Regions from separate parts of the Paenibacillus spongiae genome, predicted to be linked through region 3. Evidence: a T-box and tRNA genes for the amino acid it is inferred to sense, from the RefSeq annotation. Region 3 holds a T-box; the other regions hold tRNA genes.

Region 1 (4,470 bases), 1.3 Mb from region 3:
AGAGGCTTGCCTCTTGGGGTTGTGGGACGTCTCACATGGAGTTACAAAGGTGTTGGTTAGGCGAAGAGGTCTGGAAAGGCCCGCTAGAAAAGGTAAAAGCCCTGTAACCAAAAGTCAACACCCTCCGAGACGGATCCCGAGTACCGCGAGACACGTGAAACCTCGTGGGAATCCGGCAGGACCATCTGCCAAGGCTAAATACTCCCTAGTGACCGATAGTGAAGCAGTACCGTGAGGGAAAGGTGAAAAGCACCGCGGAAGCGGAGTGAAAAAGAACCTGAAACCGTGCGCTTACAAGAAGTCAGAGCCCGTTATAGGGGTGATGGCGTGCCTTTTGTAGAATGAACCGGCGAGTTACGTTCCCGTGCAAGGTTAAGGTGAAGAGCCGGAGCCGCAGCGAAAGCGAGTCTGAATAGGGCGACTAAGTACGTGGACGTAGACCCGAAACCGAGTGATCTACCCCTGTCCAGGGTGAAGGTGCGGTAACACGCACTGGAGGCCCGAACCCACGAATGTTGAAAAATTCGGGGATGAGGTGGGGGTAGCGGAGAAATTCCAATCGAACTCGGAGATAGCTGGTTCTCCCCGAAATAGCTTTAGGGCTAGCCTCGGAATTGAAGAGTCATGGAGGTAGAGCACTGATTGGGTGCGGGGCCCGCCAAGGGTTACCAAGTCCAGTCAAACTCCGAATGCCATCGACTTGTATCCGGGAGTCAGACAGTGAGTGCTAAGATCCATTGTCAAGAGGGAAACAGCCCAGACCATCAGCTAAGGTCCCCAAGTGTGTGTTAAGTGGGAAAGGATGTGGAGTTGCAAAGACAACCAGGATGTTGGCTTAGAAGCAGCCACCATTTAAAGAGTGCGTAATAGCTCACTGGTCGAGTGACTCTGCGCCGAAAATGTAACGGGGCTAAACACACCACCGAAGCTATGGATTGATCGTAAGATCAGTGGTAGGGGAGCGTTGAATGCGGGTTGAAGTCAGACCGTAAGGACTGGTGGACTGCATTCAAGTGAGAATGCCGGTATGAGTAACGAAAAGACAAGTGAGAATCTTGTCCGCCGAAAGCCTAAGGGTTCCTGAGGAAGGCTCGTCCGCTCAGGGTAAGTCGGGACCTAAGGCGAGGCCGAAAGGCGTAGTCGAAGGACAACAGGTTGAAATTCCTGTACCACCGTAAACCGTTATGAGCAATGGGGTGACGCAGAAGGATAGTGACGCGGACTGATGGAATAGTCCGTCCAAGCAGCAAGGCTGATGGGTTGGCAAATCCGCCCATCGATAAGGCTGAGCTGTGACGGGGAGGGAAAATTATAGTACCGAAGGTCATGAGTTCCCGCTGCCAAGAAAAGCCTCTAGCCAGGTGAAGGTGCCCGTACCGCAAACCGACACAGGTAGGCGAGCAGAGCATGCTAAGGCGCGCGGAAGAACTCTCGTTAAGGAACTCGGCAAAATGACCCCGTAACTTCGGGAGAAGGGGTGCCTCGGTAGGGTGAATAGCCCGAGGGGGCCGCAGTGAAAAGGCCCAAGCGACTGTTTAGCAAAAACACAGGTCTGTGCGAAGCCGTAAGGCGAAGTATACGGGCTGACGCCTGCCCGGTGCTGGAAGGTTAAGGGGAGCGGTTAGGGGTAACCCGAAGCTGTGAACCGAAGCCCCAGTAAACGGCGGCCGTAACTATAACGGTCCTAAGGTAGCGAAATTCCTTGTCAGGTAAATTCTGACCCGCACGAATGGCGTAACGACTTGGGCGCTGTCTCAACGAGAGATCCGGTGAAATTTTAATACCTGTGAAGATGCAGGTTACCCGCGACAAGACGGAAAGACCCCATGGAGCTTTACTGCAGCTTGATATTGGACTTTGGTACGATCTGTACAGGATAGGTGGGAGCCTGGGAAGCCGGAGCGCCAGCTTCGGTGGAGGCACCGTTGGGATACCACCCTGATCGTATCGGAGTTCTAACCTGCCACCCTGAATCGGGTGGAGGGACCGTGTCAGGCGGGCAGTTTGACTGGGGCGGTCGCCTCCTAAAAAGTAACGGAGGCGCCCAAAGGTTCCCTCAGAATGGTTGGAAATCATTCGTAGCGTGCAAAGGCATAAGGGAGCTTGACTGCGAGACCTACAAGTCGAGCAGGGACGAAAGTCGGGCTTAGTGATCCGGTGGTACCGCATGGAAGGGCCATCGCTCAACGGATAAAAGCTACCCTGGGGATAACAGGCTTATCTCCCCCAAGAGTCCACATCGACGGGGAGGTTTGGCACCTCGATGTCGGCTCATCGCATCCTGGGGCTGAAGTAGGTCCCAAGGGTTGGGCTGTTCGCCCATTAAAGCGGTACGCGAGCTGGGTTCAGAACGTCGTGAGACAGTTCGGTCCCTATCTGTCGTGGGCGTAGGAAATTTGAGAGGAGCTGTCCTTAGTACGAGAGGACCGGGATGGACGTACCGCTGGTGTACCAGTTGTTCCGCCAGGAGCACCGCTGGGTAGCTATGTACGGACGGGATAAGCGCTGAAAGCATCTAAGCGCGAAGCCCCCCTCAAGATGAGATTTCCCAATTCGTAAGACCCCTGGAAGACGACCAGGTTGATAGGTTCGGGGTGGAAGTGCAGTAATGCATGCAGCTGACGAATACTAATCGGTCGAGGGCTTATCCTAAAAATACCCCACAAAGTGACGAACGGCTTCGAAGCTGATTCCGAGTACTTTGCGGGGACCCCAGATAAAAATCAGCTAAAGAGTTGCGCAAACTCGTATCCAGTTTTCAGGGTGTAACATTTCTGAAATTGTGCAAGCCTTTATTTAAGGCATCGTACATAAGGCCCGTTGGTCAAGGGGTTAAGACACCTCCCTTTCACGGAGGTAACAGGGGTTCGAATCCCCTACGGGTCACCATTAACGACGCGGGGTGGAGCAGCCCGGTAGCTCGTCGGGCTCATAACCCGAAGGCCGCAGGTTCAAATCCTGCCCCCGCAACCAAATTCGTTCTTTACAAACGAATAAACTTATAATGTGGAGCCGTGGTGTAGAGGCCTAACATGCCTGCCTGTCACGCAGGAGACCGCGGGTTCGAATCCCGTCGGCTCCGCCATTATAACCTTATCACTTGCCGTTGTAGCTCAATTGGTAGAGCAACTGACTTGTAATCAGTAGGTTGGGGGTTCAAGTCCTCTCGACGGCACCATTTTATTTTTTTTGCGGTCGTGGCGGAATTGGCAGACGCGCTAGATTCAGGTTCTAGTGGTGTAACAGCCGTGGAGGTTCAAGTCCTCTCGACCGCACCAATGCGGAAGTGGCTCAGCGGTAGAGCATCGCCTTGCCAAGGCGAGGGTCGCGGGTTCGATTCCCGTCTTCCGCTCCATAAGTGCCCTTAGCTCAGCTGGATAGAGCATTTGACTACGAATCAAAAGGTCGGGAGTTCGAATCTCTCAGGGCACGCCATTTTCATAACGGGATGTAGCTCAGCTTGGTAGAGCACCTGGTTTGGGACCAGGGGGTCGCATGTTCGAATCGTGTCATCCCGACCATTCCTTTCAACAACTATTCAAAGTCTGCAATAACGTATATTCTATACGTATGCAGGCTTTTTTATATTTCGATCTGCCCAGGAACGAGGACTGTATGATGAAGAATCTGTTAGTGACTGGCTACCGTGCCCATGAACTAAATATCTTTGATCAGAAGCATAAAGGCATTGGTTATATCCAGAAGGCGATTGCCGGGAAGCTGATTCCCCTCGTTGAAGAAGGGTTGGAATGGGTCATTACGCCAGGCCAATACGGTGTCGACCTGTGGGCGTGTGAAGTCGTTATTGCCTTGAAGGAGCAATATCCTCATTTGAAACTGTCCATTATGACGGCATTTATCCAACAGGAAGAGAAATGGAACGATGCCAAGAAGGAATATTACGGGCAGATTTTAAAGGGCGTCGACTATTACGGTTCGGTGAGCAAGCAGCCTTATAGCGGTGTATGGCAATTCACAGCCAGAGATGAGCTGTTGTTTAGAAAGACGGACGGCATTTTATTGTTTTATGATGAGGATGCCGGCGAAGGAAGCCCGAAGTTTCATAAGGAAAGGGCATTACGAAAGCAGCAGCAGGACGGTTATCGGTACATCGGCTTAACATCGGAGGATGTTCAAAGCGTGGCGGATGAAGAAAGCTTGAATGCTTATGATTGAAGCCGAACCAGGTTGTTTTACGGTGATTTAGTCATCGATAATAGCGTGCAGGAAACCAGTTGGTTGACTATATCCGGTACTGCAATGTGTGAGCAAGCCGCAAAATGCTGACAGTCCAAAGACAATTGCCATTGACGGCAGCTTCGCGGACTGGGTTCATGGCGGAATTACGGATCAGAGGAGCAAATCTTGCGGGTCTGAATAGCCCCGGGATTGCTCTTTTTTATTGCGCTTCATTCTGAACGGTAGTCGATCCGCGCTCTTATCTATCAAAGCGGTCTGGTAGATTAAGAG
Region 2 (4,470 bases), 1.4 Mb from region 3:
AAATTCTGACCCGCACGAATGGCGTAACGACTTGGGCGCTGTCTCAACGAGAGATCCGGTGAAATTTTAATACCTGTGAAGATGCAGGTTACCCGCGACAAGACGGAAAGACCCCATGGAGCTTTACTGCAGCTTGATATTGGACTTTGGTACGATCTGTACAGGATAGGTGGGAGCCTAGGAAGCCGGAGCGCCAGCTTCGGTGGAGGCACCGTTGGGATACCACCCTGATCGTATCGGAGTTCTAACCTGCCACCCTGAATCGGGTGGAGGGACCGTGTCAGGCGGGCAGTTTGACTGGGGCGGTCGCCTCCTAAAAAGTAACGGAGGCGCCCAAAGGTTCCCTCAGAATGGTTGGAAATCATTCGTAGCGTGCAAAGGCATAAGGGAGCTTGACTGCGAGACCTACAAGTCGAGCAGGGACGAAAGTCGGGCTTAGTGATCCGGTGGTACCGCATGGAAGGGCCATCGCTCAACGGATAAAAGCTACCCTGGGGATAACAGGCTTATCTCCCCCAAGAGTCCACATCGACGGGGAGGTTTGGCACCTCGATGTCGGCTCATCGCATCCTGGGGCTGAAGTAGGTCCCAAGGGTTGGGCTGTTCGCCCATTAAAGCGGTACGCGAGCTGGGTTCAGAACGTCGTGAGACAGTTCGGTCCCTATCTGTCGTGGGCGTAGGAAATTTGAGAGGAGCTGTCCTTAGTACGAGAGGACCGGGATGGACGTACCGCTGGTGTACCAGTTGTTCCGCCAGGAGCACCGCTGGGTAGCTATGTACGGACGGGATAAGCGCTGAAAGCATCTAAGCGCGAAGCCCCCCTCAAGATGAGATTTCCCAATTTAGTAAGACCCCTGGAAGACGACCAGGTTGATAGGTTCGGGGTGGAAGTGCAGTAATGCATGCAGCTGACGAATACTAATCGGTCGAGGGCTTATCCTAAAAATACCCCATAAAGTGACGAACGGCTTCGAAGCTGATTCCGAGTACTTTGCGGGGACCCCAGATAAAAATCAGCTAAAGAGTTGCGCAAACTCGTATCCAGTTTTCAGGGTGTAACCTTCTCTACAAGGCACACCTTTCCACTGATGTGGTTTTTTTTCTGTATGGCGGATTTGAGTTCATTCGATTCCGTCAGGGCGGCCAGTTGGACGTCATATGCTTGGAGAGATACCCAAGTGGCTCAAGGGGACCCTCTGCTAAGGGGTTAGACTGCGCAAGTGGTGCGAGGGTTCGAATCCCTCTCTCTCCGTTCGATTCCTTATTCAAACGGAATGTTTCACATATGGAGGCTTAGCTCAGCTGGGAGAGCATCTGCCTTACAAGCAGAGGGTCGGCGGTTCGATCCCGTCAGCCTCCACCATATTGTTTCATAATGTCGCGGGGTGGAGCAGCCCGGTAGCTCGTCGGGCTCATAACCCGAAGGCCGCAGGTTCAAATCCTGCCCCCGCAACCAACTTCATATGCGGTCGTGGCGGAATTGGCAGACGCGCTAGATTCAGGTTCTAGTGGTGTAACAGCCGTGGAGGTTCAAGTCCTCTCGACCGCACCAATGCGGAAGTGGCTCAGCGGTAGAGCATCGCCTTGCCAAGGCGAGGGTCGCGGGTTCGATTCCCGTCTTCCGCTCCATATATGTGCCCTTAGCTCAGCTGGATAGAGCATTTGACTACGAATCAAAAGGTCGGGAGTTCGAATCTCTCAGGGCACGCCATTTTCATAACGGGATGTAGCTCAGCTTGGTAGAGCACCTGGTTTGGGACCAGGGGGTCGCATGTTCGAATCGTGTCATCCCGACCATCTTCATACGCGGGTGTAGTTCAATGGTAGAACTTTAGCCTTCCAAGCTAATAGCGTGGGTTCGATTCCCATCACCCGCTCCATATACATACATGACAGCTTCCTGCTTAACGGCAGGGAGCTTTTTTGATTCTTCGAGTTAATCAGCTGCGAGGAAGAAGCCCCCGGGCAACCGGAGGCTTCTTTTGTACGATATTCGGCTATAGAATTATTCCTTGGCAAACAGCTTCTTGTCGAAGAACAGCAGAACGAGGAACAGCGCCATCGCGATCAGCAGGACGGATGCCGGCAGGATGAACCCGAGCAGGGTAGCCGTATTCTCCATCTTATTGTACAGCAGCATGCCGATTGGCATCAGTCCGCCGCCGATCAGACTTGCCCAAGCATGGAATTTGGCGGTCTTCTTCATGCTGATTTCTTTGAATACATAATAGAACATGCCGTAGGCAAACAAGCTGAGCCAGCCGACTACCAGAATATGCGCATGGGCCGGAATCATCGAGTAATCTTTTCTTCCCGCCATATCGGAGCCCATGAGCGCCCCTATTAATGCATAGATGGCGGATATGCGAATCAACCATTTACTATACGTTCTCATTTCATCGCTCACCTCAACCCTTATTTACTCCCTAATGTACGTTACGAAAATGAACCCAATATGAACAAAAAGTGAACGAAACGTGAACGCATCGCTGCAGGTCCCGTCCTTCTCAAGGTGAGTGTATCGCGTTTGGAAGGGAATGGCAAGAAAAGGATGTTTAACTTGAATCTTTCATTTGATGGATGGAAAAGATCGTAAAACCTCCTTTCTTGCCCCAACATATTGACATTAAAAATTAGGATATGTTATATAAAAAGGAGTGTTAGCACTCAGTCCAGAAGAGTGCTAACGTTCCAGGCCTGCATCGACATAATAACAGTCATAAGATTGTACACTGCTTATATTGAAAGGAGACTTATTCATGGCCAAGAAACAATTCCAAGCCGAATCGAAACGATTGCTCGAAATGATGATTAACTCCATTTACACGCAGAGAGAAATCTTCTTGCGGGAGCTTATATCGAACGCCAGTGATGCCATCGATAAGCTATATTACAGAACGCTTTCGGATGAGAAGATGGTGTTCAATCAAGAGGATTATTACATTAAAGTAACGGCCGATAAGGCGGGTAGAACGTTGACGATCTCCGATACGGGAATCGGGATGACGATGGAGGAACTCGAGAATAACCTGGGGGTTATCGCGAAGAGCGGCTCGCTGGCCTTCAAGAAAGAGAACGAAGCGAAGGATGGCCACAACATCATCGGCCAATTCGGGGTCGGCTTCTATTCGGCCTTCATGGTGGCGGATGAGGTTACGGTCATCAGTAAGGCGCTTGGCAGCGACGAGGCGTTCAAGTGGGAGTCCCATGGCGCGGACGGCTACACGATCGTACCTTGCGAGAAGGATACGGTCGGAACGGAAATTACGCTGACAATTAAAGAAAACACGGAAGACGACCAGTACGATGAATTTTTGGAAGAGTACCGGTTGAAAGCGATCATTAAGAAATATTCGGATTTCATCCGTTACCCGATCAAGATGGATGAGAAGGGACAGCGTCCGAAGGAAGGCAGCGAGAATGAGTTCGAGGAATACCAGGAAGAGCAGACGATCAACAGCATGGTTCCGATCTGGCGCAAGAACAAGAACGAGCTGACGACCGAAGATTACGAGCGTTTCTATCAAGAGAAGCGCTACGGCTTCGACAAGCCTCTGAAGCATGTTCATATTAGCGCCGACGGCGCGGTCGTATACAATGCCATTCTCTTTATCCCGGAGAATACGCCGTTCGACTACTACTCGAAGGAATACGAGAAGGGACTGGAGCTGTACTCCAACGGCGTGCTGATCATGAACAAGTGCGCAGACCTGCTTCCGGACTACTTCAGCTTCGTGAAAGGGATGGTCGACTCCGAGGATCTGTCGCTTAACATCTCCCGGGAGATGCTGCAGCATGACAGACAATTGAGCCTGATCGCGAAGAATATCAAGAACAAGATCAAGAGCCAGCTGCAGAGCCTGCTGAAGGATGAGAGAGAGAACTACGAGCGGTTCTACAAGTCCTTCGGACGGCAGCTGAAATTCGGCGTATACAACGATTACGGCATGAACAAGGATGTGCTCCAGGACCTGCTGATGTTCCACTCCTCCACGGAGAAGAAGCTGGTTACGCTGGATGAATACGTGTCAAGAATGCCTGAGGATCAGAAGTACATCTACTACGCCGCGGGATCGTCGATCGACCGAATCGAGAAGCTTCCGCAGACCGAGATGGTGGCGGACAAGGGCTATGAGATTCTATACTTCACCGACGATATCGACGAGTTCGCGATCAAGATGATCATGAACTACAAGGAGAAGGAATTCAAATCGGTATCGAGCGGCGACTTAGGAATTGAATCGGATAAGAATGAGAATGATACGAATGCCGACGATTCCGGCAATAAGGATCTGTTTGAGCATATGCAGGGCATCCTTGCGGGCAAGGTCAGCAAGGTCAAAGCGTCCAAGCGTCTGAAGACGCATCCGGTGTGCTTGTCCACGGAGGGCGAAGTGACGATTGAGATGGAGAAGATTCTGCAGGCTATGCCTAACAGCCAGGATGTCAAAGCGGACAAGATCCTCGAGA
Region 3 (4,470 bases):
ACCCATTGATCGAATGCGGACTGGCGGTTAGCCGGAAGCTCATAGGTTACCCATTCATTCGATTCCAGTTTGCTGCTGCGAACCTTCATCGTTGCATCCGGGAATCCAAAGAGCAGCGAACCATCCGTGCCGTGCAGCTCCACGCAGAAAGGAGAGTGGCTGTTAACGAATCCTGCTTCGACAATCCCGACGGCGCCGTTGTCGTATTTTAGCGTAGCTACAGCGTTGTCTTCGACATCCTTGCCGGTAATAAAGCCGTAGGACGCGTTAATGCTCTGCGGCAGACCGAGGAAGAGACGGTTCAGGTACATCGGATGACAGCCGAGATCGATCAGAGCCCCGCCGCCGCACTGCTCCAAGTTGTAGAAGTGCTCAGGCAGCCAGCCTGCTGTAGCGCCGTTATGCGACAGGCGTACGCGTGCTTGGGTGAGTCTGCCCAGCAGCCCTTTGCCAATCACTTCTTGAGCGGCAAGCGTGTAGCCGTCATTCAAGCGCGGCAGCGATACGGTCAGCTTGACGCCGGCTTCGCGTACGGCCGTCAAAATTTCATTCGCTTCTTTTAAAGTAGGCGCGACAACTTTTTCGGTGAAAATATGTTTGCCAGCGCGAGCGGCCTTCACCATGACGTCACGATGGATATTCGTCGGCGTGTCGACAACGACAGCGTCAACGTCCGTACGTGCGAGCACTTCATCCAAATCTGCGACAAAAGGAACGCCAAGCTTTTCTGCATTTTCCTTGCCTCTGCTAGGTATTTCGTCCCATACGCAAGCAACTTCCGTTTCACTATTCGCCAGAACCTGATTTGTGTAATCCCATGCATGTACGTGCCAGTAACTCAGCATTGCAACTCGAATCATGATTATATTCCTCCTGGGTATGTTACTCTAATTATGCGACACAACGATAAGGTAACACAAATGGTAATGGTCTTTAATCGATTTACATGACAACCCGACTGTAAAATTACGACATCATTTCTGTCGCGATTCGATAGTATGCCTCTTGAATTGACGTGACCCCCGTTTTCGGGCATTATGGAATGAAAGAATGCACATGCGGAGGGTACTCAAGGTGTTGACAACGGAAGAAATCGTCGAACGGATGTCTGCTCAAGGATTGCGAATAACGGATCAACGCAAGACGCTGGCCAAGCTGTTTGCGGACACGCCCGGATATTTGTCTCCTAAAGCCGTCTATGAATATATGGAAAAAACATATAGCGGGTTAAGCTTTGACACGGTCTACCGCAATCTGCGCGTAATGGAAGAGCTGGGCGTCCTGGAACAGGTCGTGTTCGAGGAAGGAGTGAAGTTCAAGCTTCACTGCCGGGAGAATCATCATCATCATCACCTCATCTGTTTGAATTGCGGCAAAACCTATCCGATCACATTTTGCCCGATGGAAAAAACGGAGGTTCCGGAGAACTTCAACGTGGTGAAGCATAAGTTTGAGGTTTTCGGTTATTGCGAGGCCTGCGGCTGATAAGTATCCGGCGCGAATTCATTCGATCAGGAGGGACCGCCGATGCGAAAAGTTTTACAAGCGCCCATTCACGTCTATCGGCGCTATATATCCCCGCTTAAGCCGCCGACCTGCCGGTTCTATCCGACCTGCTCCGAGTATGCGCTGCAGGCGATCGAGAAGCATGGCCCGCTTCGAGGGAGCTGGCTGGCCGTCAGGCGCATCAGCCGCTGCCACCCGTTTCATCCGGGCGGGATCGACTACGTGCCGCCGACGCGCGCGGAACGTCAGGCGCAGCGGACGCAAGAAGCCGAAGACCGGGAGACGCAGCCATAAGAAGTCAAGCGGGAGGATTCCCGATTCGCTATACGAAACCTATCCTTAATAATGGCAAGCATGGTCTTTCGAATCGGCTGTTCAACCGTCGCTGACCGGAAGCGGCGGGCTGCCCTTGACAGTGAAGCGCCGGATTCGGTATAGTTTGGAGCAAGAGCACATTCACACATAATCAACCCTTCGATGAACGGATGAGTACAGAAGCGTAGCCCTTATCAGAGAGCCGGGATTGCTGAGAACCGGCAAGGCGCATCTTCTGGAATATGGTCCGGGAGAATCCGCTTTCGAACCGGCAGCTTTTGTCCGCTGCGGCTTAGGGGGCGGCGCGCGGCCGCGTTATCCGCCTGCTGCCGTCCTTGGACGGCGCTTAATGAAGCTTTCGCCGCGCTTGCCGCGGCGGGGGGAATTTGGGTGGTACCGCGTGAGCTATGAAGCTTTCGTCCCATAGTGGACGAGGCTTTTTTCTGTTTTACTTACAAAAGAAGGACTTTGTCCATGCTTGCAAGCGCAGTTCAGCCGTTCTACCACTAATGAAGGGGGCTCTCTCATGAGCGAAGCGAATAAAACGTTCTATATTACAACGCCAATCTATTATCCGAGCGACAAGCTCCATATCGGACATGCGTATACGACGGTAGCGGGCGACGTGATGGCGCGCTATAAGCGCCTGCTTGGCTATAAAGTCTGGTACTTGACCGGAACGGACGAGCATGGCCAGAAGATCGAACGCAAGGCCGAGGAGAAAGGCAAGACGCCGCAGCAGTTCGTCGACGATATCGTCGTGACGATCAAGGAGCTGTGGAGGAAGCTGGACATCTCCAACGATGATTTTATCCGCACGACCGAGCAGCGGCATAAGGACATCGTCGTGGAGATTTTCGACCGTCTCCTGCAGCAGGGCGACATCTACAAGGGCACGTACGAAGGCTGGTACTGCACGCCATGCGAATCGTTCTTCCTCGAGCGTCAGCTTGTGGACGGCAAATGTCCGGATTGCGGACGCCCGGTGGAGCTGGTGAAGGAAGAGAGCTACTTCTTCCGGATGAGCAAGTATGCGGACAGGCTGCTTCAATACTATGAAGACAATCCCGGGTTCATTCAGCCGGAGTCCCGCAAGAATGAGATGATCAATAATTTTATCAAGCCAGGACTCGAAGATCTCGCGGTATCCCGGACGACGTTCGAATGGGGAATCAAGGTAAAGGGCGATCCGAAGCATGTCGTATATGTTTGGATCGACGCCTTGTCCAACTATATAACAGCGCTTGGCTACGGTTCTGCGAATGCGGAGAAATTCGATACGTTCTGGCCGGCTGACGTGCATCTGGTGGGCAAGGAGATCGTTCGCTTCCACACCATCTATTGGCCGATCATGCTAATGGCGCTGGGGCTCCCGCTTCCGAAGAAAGTCTTCGCCCATGGTTGGTTTCTGGCGAAGGACGGGAAGATGTCGAAGTCGAAGGGCAATGTCGTCGACCCTGTCGTATTGATTGACCGTTATGGGCTGGACGCGCTGCGCTATTTTCTGCTTCGCGAGGTTCCGTTCGGCGCCGACGGCATGTTTACGCCGGAGAATTTCGTCGAACGCATCAACTTTGATTTGGCCAATGACCTGGGCAACTTGCTGAACCGTACGATTGCGATGATCGGCAAATATTTCGATGGAGCAATCCCTGCCTATAACGGCAGCGTAACGGAATACGATTCCTCGCTGTCCGCGCTTGCAGCCGGAACGGTTGATCAGGTTGAAGCTTCCATGGAGAAGATGGAGTTCTCGATTGCATTGACGGCTATTTGGCATCTGATCGGCCGTACGAATAAATATATCGACGAGACGCAGCCTTGGGCGCTCGCGAAGGATGAGACGAAGAAGGAAGAGCTTGCATCCGCGATGTACCATCTGGCCGAATCGCAGCGGATCATATCGGTGCTGCTTCAGCCGTTCCTGACGAATGCCCCGGGCGAAATCCGCAGACAGCTCGGCATACCTGAAGGCGGATTGTCCACCTGGGAAAGCACAAGAACATTCGGACTTCTGCCGGGCGGGACGCAAGTCTCGAAGGCGGAGCCGATCTTCCCGCGGCTTGACGTTGCCGAGGAGGTGGCTTATATCGCGGCTAGCATGACCGGCGGCACCTCGCCGTCCGAGGAGGCGAAGGAGCCTCAGCAGGAGGGTGCTGCCGCACCGGCAGTAACCGCGGCGCCTGAGCTTAAGGATGAAATCACCATCGATGATTTCGCTAAGGTACAGCTGGTCGTGGCGCAGGTTATTGCCGCCGAGCCGGTCAAGAAGGCCGACAAGCTGCTGAAGCTCCAGCTGGACCTGGGCTATGAGCAGCGACAGGTCGTCTCCGGTATCGCCATGTACTATACGCCGGAGCAGATGATCGGGCGCAAAGTGATCTGCGTCACGAATCTTAAGCCGGTCAAGCTGCGCGGCGAGCTGTCGCAGGGAATGATTCTAGCCGCCTCCGTCGGCGATCAGCTGACGCTGGCAACGGTTCCCGAGAACATGCCGAACGGCGCTATCGTGAAATAAGCTTGTTTGAACGACAAACCGACGGCGCGTCATGCGCCGTCGGTTTGTCGTTGACAGGCATGCCTGCTGCCGATATAATCTATAACGTAATAGTTACGATTACGAATAAGAGGAATGAGGAGTAGGTTCAA
Region 4 (4,470 bases), 2.1 Mb from region 3:
TCAGCGATCCAGGATCCACCTCAATAAGATCCAGGCTGGAATCGCTTCCGCGAACCACAAACCATAACAGACCGCTCGGCAGCGTGATACAATCGCCTGGTGAAACCGCATTCTTTTGCAAATACAGCACATGGCTTTCTTCAGCGCTTACAAGGCTTTTCCACTCCTGTACAGGCACCTGCAGCTGACGGATAGGCCGTGCGATTACCTTCTCCAATTGCTCCATCCAGTTAGCTTCACTCATCGGTTAGCCCCTATCATGTGAGCATGCAGCTCTCTTTTTTAGGCCATTGTACCATAGATCAAAGGTAATTTCAGCTTAGGGCAAGGAGAACAACAATAGACAATAAAGAAAAGAGAGCCGCAATTAAATAGATAAACGACACCGTTTGGATCTGTGTTAATCCCCAGCGCATGAGCATATGGTGGGTATGCAGCTTATCCGCGCGATGAAGTCCTTTGCCCGAAATCAGCCTGCGGAGCATCACGACGGTCGTATCCAGAATAGGAACTCCCAGTGCCAGCAAAGGGACGGCAACCGTCACGAAAGTCGCGCTCTTGAAGGCGCCATCCACTGCAATCACGGCCAGCGTATATCCCAAGAACGTCGCACCTGCGTCCCCCATAAAGATGCGTGCCGGATAGAAATTAAAAATGAGAAACGCGACACATGCCCCTACAAGAATGACAGCAAGCAGCGCCGTGTCGAGCTGCCCCTTGAAGAGCGCCGCGATAAATAGCGTGATCGACGACAAGGTGGAAACTCCCGAAGCAAGTCCATCAACCCCATCGATAAAATTAATCATGTTAATGAGTGCAAACACCCATGCAGCCGAAGCGAAAATCGCGAACCACTCGGGCAGCACTATAAGTCCGCCTGGACTCGATAACCCTACAATCCGAATTCCGAATAGAAGGGGTATCAAAGCAACGCCCGCATAGATGATAAGACGCGGCCAGACCGGAAAATCCTTTCCTTTCGACTTAGCCGCATCGTCCAGCAATCCAATCAGCACCAGTAATAATCCACCTAGACTAATGGTCAGGCTAAGCGGAGTAGTGCCTTGAAATGCAAGCAGCGGAATAACAATACCTAAATACAGCCCCGCGCCCCCCATAAGCGGAACCGGCTTCCGGTGAATTTTGCGCGAGGTCGGCCGGTCAACAAATCCGAGCCGCAAAGCTAGCCTCCGCAAGAGTGGAACGCACAGAAAAACAATACCAAAGCTGATTATGGCCGCGATGATATACGGCATGAGCATTCCTCCCGAGGAACGTATGACTGTTTAAACATCAGTGTGCCCCGCCTTGTGCAAATTACCCATCGTCCGGATCATCCCTAGGATTAACATCATGAACCATTAATCGGCATAACAAAAAACCCGCAGACATTGGTCTGCAGGCTGTTGGTGTAAAAAATGGTGAGCCATGTAGGACTCGAACCTACGACACCCTGATTAAAAGTCAGGTGCTCTACCAACTGAGCTAATGGCTCTTACTTAGGAAGGGAATGGTGGAGGATGATGGATTCGAACCACCGAACTCGGCTGAGAACAGATTTACAGTCTGCTGCGTTTGGCCACTTCGCTAATCCTCCACAGTATTACAATAACAAGGCTTGTACATGAAATGGTGGCTCGGGACGGAATCGAACCGCCGACACGAGGATTTTCAGTCCTCTGCTCTACCGACTGAGCTACCGAGCCAGGAATGGCGGAGCCGACGGGATTCGAACCCGCGGTCTCCTGCGTGACAGGCAGGCATGTTAGGCCTCTACACCACGGCTCCGCATTGTATATAGATGGTGGAGGCTGACGGGATCGAACCGCCGACCCTCTGCTTGTAAGGCAGATGCTCTCCCAGCTGAGCTAAGCCTCCGAATATGGTAGCGGCAGAGGGACTCGAACCCACGACCTCACGGGTATGAACCGTACGCTCTAGCCAGCTGAGCTATGCCGCCACATAATTCAGGTTTACAACGCCGCCAAGCGCTGTGTGCAACCTCTTGATTCAGCTGATCTTGTCAGCCTACTCAACGATGTTACACCCTGAAAACTGGATACGAGTTTGCGTAACTCTTACATCTTAAGCATATGCTTCCGAAGCAGACTTTCACTCCGTGAAAGCTTGTAGGATAAGCCCTCGACCGATTAGTATTCGTCAGCTGCATGCATTACTGCACTTCCACCCCGAACCTATCAACCTGGTCGTCTTCCAGGGGTCTTACGAATTGGGAAATCTCATCTTGAGGGGGGCTTCGCGCTTAGATGCTTTCAGCGCTTATCCCGTCCGTACGTAGCTACCCAGCGGTGCTCCTGGCGGAACAACTGGTACACCAGCGGTACGTCCATCCCGGTCCTCTCGTACTAAGGACAGCTCCTCTCAAATTTCCTACGCCCACGACAGATAGGGACCGAACTGTCTCACGACGTTCTGAACCCAGCTCGCGTACCGCTTTAATGGGCGAACAGCCCAACCCTTGGGACCTACTTCAGCCCCAGGATGCGATGAGCCGACATCGAGGTGCCAAACCTCCCCGTCGATGTGGACTCTTGGGGGAGATAAGCCTGTTATCCCCAGGGTAGCTTTTATCCGTTGAGCGATGGCCCTTCCATGCGGTACCACCGGATCACTAAGCCCGACTTTCGTCCCTGCTCGACTTGTAGGTCTCGCAGTCAAGCTCCCTTATGCCTTTGCACGCTACGAATGATTTCCAACCATTCTGAGGGAACCTTTGGGCGCCTCCGTTACTTTTTAGGAGGCGACCGCCCCAGTCAAACTGCCCGCCTGACACGGTCCCTCCACCCGATTCAGGGTGGCAGGTTAGAACTCCGATACGATCAGGGTGGTATCCCAACGGTGCCTCCACCGAAGCTGGCGCTCCGGCTTCCTAGGCTCCCACCTATCCTGTACAGATCGTACCAAAGTCCAATATCAAGCTGCAGTAAAGCTCCATGGGGTCTTTCCGTCTTGTCGCGGGTAACCTGCATCTTCACAGGTATTAAAATTTCACCGGATCTCTCGTTGAGACAGCGCCCAAGTCGTTACGCCATTCGTGCGGGTCAGAATTTACCTGACAAGGAATTTCGCTACCTTAGGACCGTTATAGTTACGGCCGCCGTTTACTGGGGCTTCGGTTCACAGCTTCGGGTTGCCCCTAACCGCTCCCCTTAACCTTCCAGCACCGGGCAGGCGTCAGCCCGTATACTTCGCCTTACGGCTTCGCACAGACCTGTGTTTTTGCTAAACAGTCGCTTGGGCCTTTTCACTGCGGCCCCCTCGGGCTATTCACCCTACCGAGGCACCCCTTCTCCCGAAGTTACGGGGTCATTTTGCCGAGTTCCTTAACGAGAGTTCTTCCGCGCGCCTTAGCATGCTCTGCTCGCCTACCTGTGTCGGTTTGCGGTACGGGCACCTTCACCTGGCTAGAGGCTTTTCTTGGCAGCGGGAACTCATGACCTTCGGTACTATAATTTTCCCTCCCCGTCACAGCTCAGCCTTATCGATGGGCGGATTTGCCAACCCATCAGCCTTGCTGCTTGGACGGACTATTCCATCAGTCCGCGTCACTATCCTTCTGCGTCACCCCATTGCTCATAACGGTTTACGGTGGTACAGGAATTTCAACCTGTTGTCCTTCGACTACGCCTTTCGGCCTCGCCTTAGGTCCCGACTTACCCTGAGCGGACGAGCCTTCCTCAGGAACCCTTAGGCTTTCGGCGGACAAGATTCTCACTTGTCTTTTCGTTACTCATACCGGCATTCTCACTTGAATGCAGTCCACCAGTCCTTACGGTCTGACTTCAACCCGCATTCAACGCTCCCCTACCACTGATCTTACGATCAATCCATAGCTTCGGTGGTGTGTTTAGCCCCGTTACATTTTCGGCGCAGAGTCACTCGACCAGTGAGCTATTACGCACTCTTTAAATGGTGGCTGCTTCTAAGCCAACATCCTGGTTGTCTTTGCAACTCCACATCCTTTCCCACTTAACACACACTTGGGGACCTTAGCTGATGGTCTGGGCTGTTTCCCTCTTGACAATGGATCTTAGCACTCACTGTCTGACTCCCGGATACAAGTCGATGGCATTCGGAGTTTGACTGGACTTGGTAACCCTTGGCGGGCCCCGCACCCAATCAGTGCTCTACCTCCATGACTCTTTCATTCCGAGGCTAGCCCTAAAGCTATTTCGGGGAGAACCAGCTATCTCCGAGTTCGATTGGAATTTCTCCGCTACCCCCACCTCATCCCCGAATTTTTCAACATTCGTGGGTTCGGGCCTCCAGTGCGTGTTACCGCACCTTCACCCTGGACAGGGGTAGATCACTCGGTTTCGGGTCTACGTCCACGTACTTAGTCGCCCTATTCAGACTCGCTTTCGCTGCGGCTCCGGCTCTTCACCTTAACCTTGCACGGGAACGTAACTCGCCGGTTCATTCTACAAAAGGCACGCCATCACCCCTATA

What was found. A T-box is a leader RNA that pairs with one kind of tRNA and senses whether it is charged. The one in region 3 lies ahead of metG (methionine--tRNA ligase), so its partner is inferred to be a tRNA-Met.
Region 1: it encodes a tRNA-Met, which carries the amino acid that the T-box ahead of metG (methionine--tRNA ligase) is inferred to sense. The anticodon was not compared.
Region 2: it encodes a tRNA-Met, which carries the amino acid that the T-box ahead of metG (methionine--tRNA ligase) is inferred to sense. The anticodon was not compared.
Region 4: it encodes a tRNA-Met, which carries the amino acid that the T-box ahead of metG (methionine--tRNA ligase) is inferred to sense. The anticodon was not compared.

The regions. Positions count from the first base shown of each region.
Region 1 covers NZ_CP091430.1:1,025,059-1,029,528, forward strand. Annotated here, with positions in the region: rRNA gene L1F29_RS04390 (23S ribosomal RNA) at 1-2,652, shown strand, start outside; tRNA gene L1F29_RS04395 (tRNA-Glu) at 2,815-2,889, shown strand; tRNA gene L1F29_RS04400 (tRNA-Met) at 2,897-2,973, shown strand; tRNA gene L1F29_RS04405 (tRNA-Asp) at 3,009-3,085, shown strand; tRNA gene L1F29_RS04410 (tRNA-Thr) at 3,103-3,178, shown strand; tRNA gene L1F29_RS04415 (tRNA-Leu) at 3,192-3,278, shown strand; tRNA gene L1F29_RS04420 (tRNA-Gly) at 3,281-3,355, shown strand; tRNA gene L1F29_RS04425 (tRNA-Arg) at 3,359-3,435, shown strand; tRNA gene L1F29_RS04430 (tRNA-Pro) at 3,445-3,521, shown strand; gene L1F29_RS04435 (SLOG family protein) at 3,619-4,176, shown strand.
Region 2 covers NZ_CP091430.1:930,218-934,687, forward strand. Annotated here, with positions in the region: rRNA gene L1F29_RS03985 (23S ribosomal RNA) at 1-942, shown strand, start outside; tRNA gene L1F29_RS03990 (tRNA-Ser) at 1,165-1,252, shown strand; tRNA gene L1F29_RS03995 (tRNA-Val) at 1,288-1,363, shown strand; tRNA gene L1F29_RS04000 (tRNA-Met) at 1,380-1,456, shown strand; tRNA gene L1F29_RS04005 (tRNA-Leu) at 1,466-1,552, shown strand; tRNA gene L1F29_RS04010 (tRNA-Gly) at 1,555-1,629, shown strand; tRNA gene L1F29_RS04015 (tRNA-Arg) at 1,635-1,711, shown strand; tRNA gene L1F29_RS04020 (tRNA-Pro) at 1,721-1,797, shown strand; tRNA gene L1F29_RS04025 (tRNA-Gly) at 1,807-1,880, shown strand; gene L1F29_RS04030 (hypothetical protein) at 2,006-2,395, opposite strand; gene htpG (molecular chaperone HtpG) at 2,760-4,470, shown strand, end outside.
Region 3 covers NZ_CP091430.1:2,363,803-2,368,272, forward strand. Annotated here, with positions in the region: gene L1F29_RS10810 (Gfo/Idh/MocA family protein) at 1-860, opposite strand, end outside; gene L1F29_RS10815 (Fur family transcriptional regulator) at 1,075-1,485, shown strand; gene yidD (membrane protein insertion efficiency factor YidD) at 1,528-1,800, shown strand; T-box leader at 1,975-2,248, shown strand; gene metG (methionine--tRNA ligase) at 2,348-4,339, shown strand.
Region 4 covers NZ_CP091430.1:293,275-297,744, reverse strand. Annotated here, with positions in the region: gene L1F29_RS01400 (PucR family transcriptional regulator) at 1-244, opposite strand, end outside; gene L1F29_RS01395 (MraY family glycosyltransferase) at 315-1,256, opposite strand; tRNA gene L1F29_RS01390 (tRNA-Lys) at 1,420-1,495, opposite strand; tRNA gene L1F29_RS01385 (tRNA-Tyr) at 1,512-1,597, opposite strand; tRNA gene L1F29_RS01380 (tRNA-Phe) at 1,631-1,706, opposite strand; tRNA gene L1F29_RS01375 (tRNA-Asp) at 1,712-1,788, opposite strand; tRNA gene L1F29_RS01370 (tRNA-Val) at 1,803-1,878, opposite strand; tRNA gene L1F29_RS01365 (tRNA-Met) at 1,884-1,960, opposite strand; rRNA gene L1F29_RS01360 (23S ribosomal RNA) at 2,131-4,470, opposite strand, start outside.